DNA from 2 places in the Paraburkholderia sp. BGA-UO-ETr-F21 genome. Region 1 is predicted to be linked to the other one. Evidence: riboswitches for the same ligand, from Rfam matches in the RefSeq annotation. Region 1 holds a riboswitch; the other holds the start of a gene.
What was found. A riboswitch is a leader RNA that binds a small molecule or an ion and turns the genes downstream of it on or off. The one in region 1 is predicted to bind glycine.
Positions count from the first base shown of each region.

Region 2: another riboswitch for glycine. It lies ahead of AC57B1_RS21140 (D-amino acid dehydrogenase); the one in region 1 lies ahead of gcvT (glycine cleavage system aminomethyltransferase GcvT).

Region 1 is NZ_JCAQOY010000016.1:148,127-151,958, forward strand. It holds gene gcvP (aminomethyl-transferring glycine dehydrogenase) at 1-306, opposite strand, end outside; gene gcvH (glycine cleavage system protein GcvH) at 380-760, opposite strand; gene gcvT (glycine cleavage system aminomethyltransferase GcvT) at 905-2,023, opposite strand; glycine riboswitch at 2,104-2,259, opposite strand; glycine riboswitch at 2,303-2,385, opposite strand; gene AC57B1_RS11645 (YdgH/BhsA/McbA family protein) at 2,533-2,883, opposite strand; gene AC57B1_RS11650 (oxidoreductase) at 3,078-3,832, opposite strand, start outside.
Region 2 is NZ_JCAQOY010000036.1:1,969-5,800, reverse strand. It holds gene AC57B1_RS21150 (acetate/propionate family kinase) at 1-688, shown strand, start outside; gene AC57B1_RS21145 (BON domain-containing protein) at 691-951, opposite strand; gene AC57B1_RS21140 (D-amino acid dehydrogenase) at 1,133-2,344, opposite strand; glycine riboswitch at 2,535-2,627, opposite strand; gene AC57B1_RS21135 (LysE family translocator) at 2,837-3,469, shown strand; gene AC57B1_RS21130 (PaaI family thioesterase) at 3,511-3,832, shown strand, end outside.

The DNA of each region.
Region 1 (3,832 bases):
CTGCCCGATATACGAGCGGAACACCTGGTTCTTGTCCGCGAGTTCACGCAGCGCGGCAAGCGCTTCGGCTTCGCTTTTCGGTTGCGCGAAGGGGCCGAGCGGCAGCGTTTCGGTGCGGCGGATCGTCTTCGGAATGACGGCGTCGATCAGCGCGGCGCGCGACGCGAAGCCGAGGGCTTCGAGCATCGAGTGCTGGTCGGCCGCATCCGGGCCGATGTGCCGTTCGGCGAAGGCGTCATGCACTTCGAGCGCGGCGAGCGAGAGAGGAGTGCGGTTCATCAGACGATCCGGGTGTTCGAGCTTCATGGGTGTTCCTGGCGGTGCGGCTATCTCTGCGCGAGGGACGCGCCGCACCAATCGGGTTAAACGTAAAGGTGAATCAGGCGCCGATCGACTTGCTGTACGCGTCGGCGTCGATCAGACGGTCTTGCGTGGCGTCCGCGGCCGGCTTGATCTTGAAGAGCCAGCTTTCGTACGGCGCGGTGTTGACCGAGTCCGGGGTGTCGGCCACGGCCGTGTTCGCTTCGATGATTTCGCCCGAGACCGGCGCGTAGATATCGGAAGCGGCTTTCACCGATTCGATCACGGCGACGGTGTCGCCAGCGGTCACGGTTTTGCCCAGTTCCTGGACTTCGAAGAAGACGATATCGCCGAGCGCTTCCTGCGCATGGTCGGTGATGCCGACCGTCAGCGTGCCGTCCGCTTCGGTGCGGACCCACTCGTGCGATTCGGTGTATTTCAGATCGGCCGGGATGCTCATCGGATGCTCCTATGCGGTGTGATTCGGTAATGACTTAAAGGGCCCCCAAACCTGTCGCTTCGCGCCAGGTTCCCCCGAGGGGAACAAGAAAACTTGGGGCGGCCCGGCGTTTTCTTGTGAAGGTTTGCGCACGCGCCGGCTTGCTTAAACCGCGAGCACTTTGCCGTTGCGCACGAACGGCAGTTTTACCACGCTTGCGGGAACGTTCTTGTCACGAATTTGAACGTGAACGGTGTCGCCCGGCTGCACGCCTTTCGGCACGCGCGCAAAGGCGATCGATTCCTGCATGGTCGGGGAAAACGTGCCGCTGGTGATTTCGCCTTCGCCTTGCGGCGTGACGACTTTCTGATGAGCACGCAGCACGCCTGCTGCCTTGCCGTTGTCCTTCAGCAGGATCAGGCCGACGAACGCGGCCTGCGATCCGTCCGCTTCCAGCTTGCCCTTGCCGACGAAGTCGCGCGGCGAGGTGAGGTCGACCGTCCAGGTGAGGCCGGCGTCGAGCGGCGAGACGTTGTCGTCCATGTCCTGGCCGTACAGGTTCATGCCGGCTTCGAGGCGCAGTGTGTCGCGCGCGCCGAGTCCGGCCGGGCGCACGCCTTGCGCCTGCAGCGCGTTCCACAGCGCTTCGACGTGATCCGCCGGGACGATGATTTCGAAGCCGTCTTCGCCGGTATAGCCCGTGCGGGCTACCGTCAATTCGCCGAACGGCGTGTCTTCGATGCGGGCGGCGTTGAACGGCTTCAGAGCTTCGGTGGCGGCGCGCGCGGCCGGCACGGTTTGCCAGACTTTTTCGCGCGCGTTCGGGCCTTGCACGGCGACGATCGCGTAGTCGCGGCGCGGCGTGATGGTCAGGCCGAAGCCGCCTTCGGCGTTGAGCTGGCCGAACCAGGCGATGTCTTTGTCGGCGGTGCCGGCGTTGACGACCACGCGGAAGTGATCTTCGCCGAAGTAATAGACGATCAGGTCGTCGATCACGCCGCCGTTCGGGTTCAACAGGCAGGAGTACAGCGCGCGGCCGGGCGTTTGCAGCTTGGCGACGTTATTGGCCAGCGCATATTCGAAGAAGGCGCGCACGCGCTCGCCGGTGAAATCGACGACGCACATGTGCGAGACGTCGAACATGCCGGCGTCGGTGCGCACGGCGCGGTGTTCGTCGATTTGCGAGCCGTAGTTGACGGGCATGTCCCAGCCGCCAAAATCGACCATGCGGGCATTGAGCGCACGATGGGTGGCGTTGAGCGGGGTGTGTTTGAGTTCGGTCATGGGGCCTCGGGCATCTCGCGAAACAAAAAAGGCCATGCGGCGCTACGCCTCGCGGCCTTTTAGCTGCGAGCGATGCGTTGCATGGCCCCTCTGTCCTCGATACCTGAGAGATTGCGTTGCCGTGAGAATGTGAATCCGTCACGGTGAAACGCGCGCCCCTTCGGTGGGCAGCCTGCCAGAATCTGTATCGATCAAACGATCGCAGACGGCTACTGCCGCTCTCCAGAGTGCGAAAAACCGGTGCGTTGAGCTTGATTCAACGCGGGTTCTTCGACGCGGTCGGTCCTTTTGCCTGAGAGTTTGCGGGTGTGCCCCTTCGGCGGCGCGGCCTGCGGTTTCCTGCGGCCAGCGCGCTCTCCCGACGCGTGCGGCGAATGTACGCGAGGGCCGGGGGCTTGTCAAATCTGGGCCCGCGAGCGGCACGGCGGTTGGCGCGGCGTCTTGCCCTCGCCAAAAAAGCGCGGGACGCGATGCCCGCGCTTGCACTGCTTCGGCGCCTGAGCGCGCGATTATTCGCCGATGGCGTGTGCCGCGTTGTCCAGTTCCTGATTCAGCACGCGCTGTTCGTCGCTGGACAGGCCACCGCCGTGTTGCGCGGCCATGTCATGCGCTTCCTGACGGATCACGTCGAGGCGATGGTGCAGCGCGCCGCCTTGCGGGGGCGGGTAGTAGCCCTGATTCACGCGATTGTCGATACGACGGCTGAGATTCTCGATGCGGCCGTCGACCTGGCGCAGGCGCTGATCCGCGATCTGCTGCGGGTTGGGGCGCGGTGCCGGCGCGGGTTGAGGCGTCACCACACAGGCGGCGAGCGAACTGAGCAGGGCGCACGCGGCGAGCGCGCGGATAGTACGGGGCATGAACTCTCCGGAAGTCATAGTCGTTTTGTCTTGCTACTTGGGTAGCAACGGCTGACTGCCGGAGCGCGCTGACTGGCGGCACGGCCTTATTTGTAACGTTATGTTCCTTTCGGGCCTGTCAGGAGCGTGGCCCGCGCGGAGGCGACAAGTGCCGTTTTAGGTACACAAGGCGTTTCGACGCGCGGGCAAACGGGTCAGCGAACGCGCTCGAACGGCAGCCGGACGCCTTCTTCAGAACTCCGGGCGGCGAGTTCGATAATTGTCATTACGTCGACAGCGTCCTGAGCGCTGACCGGGAATTTCACGCCGTTCTGGATGGCGTCGGCCACGGCGATATAGAAGCCAACGTAATCTCCATTACGCGTCGGCAGCTCGCGCTCGACTTCCTGATCGCCTTCCAGCACGCGCAGCAGCCCGGCCGCATTCCCCGCGCCGAAGCCTTCGTCGCCGGGCCGCAGGCCGGCTTTCAATTGATCTTCTTGCGTGTCGAGCCCGGTTTTCACATAGCTGCCGCGCGTGCCGTGAATCGAGAAGCGCGGCGCGACCAGCGCGGTCAACGCGCTGGCGTGCAACACCACTTCGAACTCACCGTAGCCGAGCTGGATATGCACGTAGTCAGGCGCGCTGGCATTGTCACGATGCGTGCGCACGGTGGCCGACACGCTCTGCGGCGTGCCGAACAGGGCCAACGCCTGGTCGACCAGATGCGGCCCCAGGTCCAGCAGCAAGCCGCCGCCTCGCGACGCTTCCTCACGCCAACGCTGCCGCACCTCCGGCCGGAAACGGTCAAAATGCGATTCGTATTGCGTGATCCGTCCCAATTCGCCGCTCGCGAGCAGATCGCGCACGGTCAGAAAATCACCGTCCCAGCGACGGTTGTGAAACGGCATGAAGAGCTTGCAGCGGGCGAGTGCGATGTTGGCCAGCGTGCGGGCGTCGGCGGCGTTCA
Region 2 (3,832 bases), on a different contig from region 1:
CGCCACGCTGCCGCCGCGCGCGGCACAACTCGCGTTGCCGCGCCGTTATGTGGAGGCCGGCGTGATGCGCTACGGTTTTCACGGGCTGTCTTATGAATCACTGGTGACGCGGCTCGGCGCCGACTTGCCGGCGCGCGCGGTGTTCGCGCATCTCGGCAACGGTTCGAGCGTGTGCGCGTTGCGCGACGGCCAGTCGATCGATACGTCGATGGGCCTGACGCCGACCGGCGGCGTGCCGATGGGCACACGCAGCGGCGATCTCGACCCGGGTGTGCTGCTGTATCTGATGCGCGTGGAGAGGCTCGATGCCGGCGCGTTGGAGACGCTGCTCAATCGCGAGAGCGGTCTTGCCGGCTACGCGGATGGCGAGAGCGATATGCAGGCGTTGGAAAAACGCGCTGCGGCGGGCAATGCGAATGCGTCGCTCGCGATCGATGCCTTTGCCACTGCGGTGCGTAAGACGATCGGCGGCTATGCGGCGTTGCTGGGCGGAATCGATTTGCTGGTGTTTACCGGCGGCATTGGCGAGCACAGCGAGGCGATTCGCACGCGCGTCTGCGACGGACTGGCTTTCATGGGACTAACCGAAGGCGATCCGGCGGGCAAGGTGAAGGCGATTCACACCGAGGAGGAAAAGCAGATCGCGCGGCATTGCCGCGCGCTTGTACGTCAGGCAACCAAGGGCTGACTTCATTCGGGCTTGATGACAGTGTGATCCAGAACGCCCGTTACGCCGAACAGGCGCGTCACGTCTTCGAGTGCAGCGGTGCGTTGCTGGTCGCGCTGCAACTCGCCATGCAGCGTGATACGGCCGCGCGAGACTTGGACCTTCACGGCATGCTCGGGAACCGCGGCGTCCCAGGCGAGACGCCGCGTCGCTTCCATGGCGATCTGTGCGTCGCTCAGGCGTGTGTTGTGTGCCTTGGTTTTTGCGGTGCGGGCGTGCGGCATGGGTTCTCCACCGAAGTAACACGGATGGAAGAACACTAGCAGAAATGGAGCATCTGCCATTGGCTGACGGCGGCGATTTCACGCCACAGCCGCCGCCCAAACTCCCGCAGCACGGGGAGTTCAAGTCGGGCGACGACTGTGATGTCGAGCCAACGCCCTCAGCGAAACCCCCGCATCACGCCTACTGAATCGCGCCCGCGAGTGCCTGCGCGGTTGCGGCCGACAAGGTCCAGCCCAAATGTCCGTGCCCGGTGTTGTAGAACACGCCACGCCGTTTTCCACGGCCCACCTTGGGCAGCATGCTCGGCAGCATCGGCCGCAAGCCCGCCCACGGAATCACGCGCGAGGTCGATACCTCAGGGAAATACCGCCGCGTCCAGTCCACTAGCGGTGCAATCCGGTCCGAACGGATATCCCGGTTGAAGCCGTTGATCTCCGCCGTGCCGGCCACGCGAAAGCGATCCACGCCCAGGCGGCTCGTCACGATCTTCGCGCTGTCGTCGAGCAGGCTCACCCAGGGGGCGCGCTGCTGGCTGATTTCGTCATCGAGACAAACAGTGATCGAATAGCCCTTCACCGGATAGATATTCACGTGGTCGCCGAGCATGGCTGCAAAATCGCGGCTCTTCACCCCGGCGCAGACGACGATCCGTTCGAACGCAAAGCGCTGCGATTCGCCTTCGAGATTGACCGCCAGTGTAAAACGGCCCTCGGCAGGCTGCTCGATCGAGGTGATCTCGGCATCGTAATGAAATTCGACGCCGTGCCGCACGCACGCCTGAGCAAGGCCGCGCGTGAACTTGTGAATATCGCCGGTCGAATCGGACGGCGTGAAGAATCCGCCGTAAAAATCGCCGTGCAACGTGGGTTCGATGCCATGCAGCTCGCTCGCCGTCACCGGGCTGCGCTCGAGGCCGCCTTCGCGCAGCAATGCGTTCACCTTGCTGGCGGCATCGAATTCCTTGCGCGTCTTGTAGATATGCAGAATGCCGCGCCGTTCGAGATCGAAGTCGATGCCTTCGGTTTCGGCAATCGAAAACAGATGCTCGCGCGCGGCGATCGCGAGCCGCACGGTTTCGACGGTGTTCGCCCGATAGTGCGGAATCTGCCGCAGGAATTCGCCCATCCACGAGTACTTGTGCCAGGTGGGTGTGGGATTGAGCAACAGTGGGGCGTCGCGCGTGAGCATCCAGCGCAGGCCTTTCATGACGGTGGCCGCGCTGTTCCAGACTTCGGCATTGCTGGCGGACAACTGCCCGCCGTTGGCGAACGAGGTCTCCATCGCCGCATAGCGGTGGCGTTCGAAAACGGTGACGTGGTGGCCGCGCTGGGCGAGGGCGTGAGCGGTCGTGACGCCGGTAATGCCGGCGCCGATAATGGCGATTCGTGACATGTCATGGTCCAGAGTAGTTGAGCATCACCGGTGTCGATTTCATGTCGAAACCGGCGTCGATGCCCCATCTGTCCATGTACCTGAGAGTTTCTTCCCCGCGGCGGCCGGCCCGTCATGAGTGATGAGCCGTGCGCGGAGAATCCCCTTCGGTGGGCGCACGCGGTATGCCGGTGCGCCGCTCTCCAGATGTTCCTGCTGCGCGGTCCTTTTGCCTGAGAGTTTCCGGGGCGGTTGCTCCGTCGGCGTCGTCCGAATTTCTGACGATCTCTCCCGCGCTGCATTGCAGAACGGCTCGACGATACCGTTCAAAATAATTCGCCGCAAGTGTTTCGTGCGAGTCACCGCGCAAGAAGTGGCCAGAAGCGCCGCAATTGAACATGAATGCGGCTCATACGCCAATGCGAATTTCTCAAGCCGGCCGCGACGCTGAAATCGGCGGCATCGGCTATATTTGGCGGCACTGTCCGACTTTCATTCGCCAAGGAGAATGCCGTGCCCGCCCTCACAACGCTGCTCGCCTTCGGTCTGGTCTCGCTCGGCATGGTGCTCACGCCCGGGCCGAACATGATCTACCTGATCTCGCGATCGCTCTGTCAGGGGCGTCGCGCGGGCCTCGTTTCTCTTGGCGGCGTCGCGCTCGGCTACGTGTTCTACATGTTCTGCGCGGCGTTCGGCATTACCGCGCTGCTGCTGACGGTGCCCTACGCGTACGACGCATTGCGTTTCGGCGGCGCGCTCTATCTGTTGTATCTGGCCTGGCAAGCGGTCAAACCGGGCGGCCGTTCGCCGTTCCAGGTGCGCGACCTGCCGCACGACAGCCGCAGCAAGCTCTTCACCATGGGGCTCGTCACCAACCTCGCGAATCCGAAGATCGCGGTGATGTACCTGTCGCTGCTGCCGCAGTTCATTTCGCCGGGGCACGGCAGCGTGCTCGCGCAGTCGATCGCGTTCGGCTGCGTGCAGATCGTCATCAGCGTGACGGTCAATGCGCTGATCGCGAGCATGGCGGGCTCGATTGCCGTGTTTCTCGCCGGGCGGCCGGTGTGGTTGCTGGTGCAGCGCTGGTTGATGGGCACCGTGCTTGCCGGACTTGCGGTCCGCATTGCGCTCGATTCGCGCCGTTGAGCGCATCTTGCATCTCTCATCTCGAACACAAAGGCATGCTCATGTCCGACTTTCCCATCGACAACCCGTTTCTCGAATCGCTCGGCGTTCGCCTGACGCAATGGCGCGACGGTTACGCGGAACTGGTCATGCCGATCGATGCCAGCAAGCTCAATCGCCAGGGCGTGCTGCAAGGCGGCGCGATCGCGACGCTGCTCGATGCGTCGGCGGGTTATGCGGGCATCTTCGCGCCGAGCGGCGACCCGGCCCGGCATGCGTTCACGCTGTCGCTGACCACCAACTATCTCGATAAGGGACTCGGTGAACTGGTCACCGCCAAGGGTTTTCTGGAGCGCGCGGGCCGCTCGATTTTTTTCTCGCGGA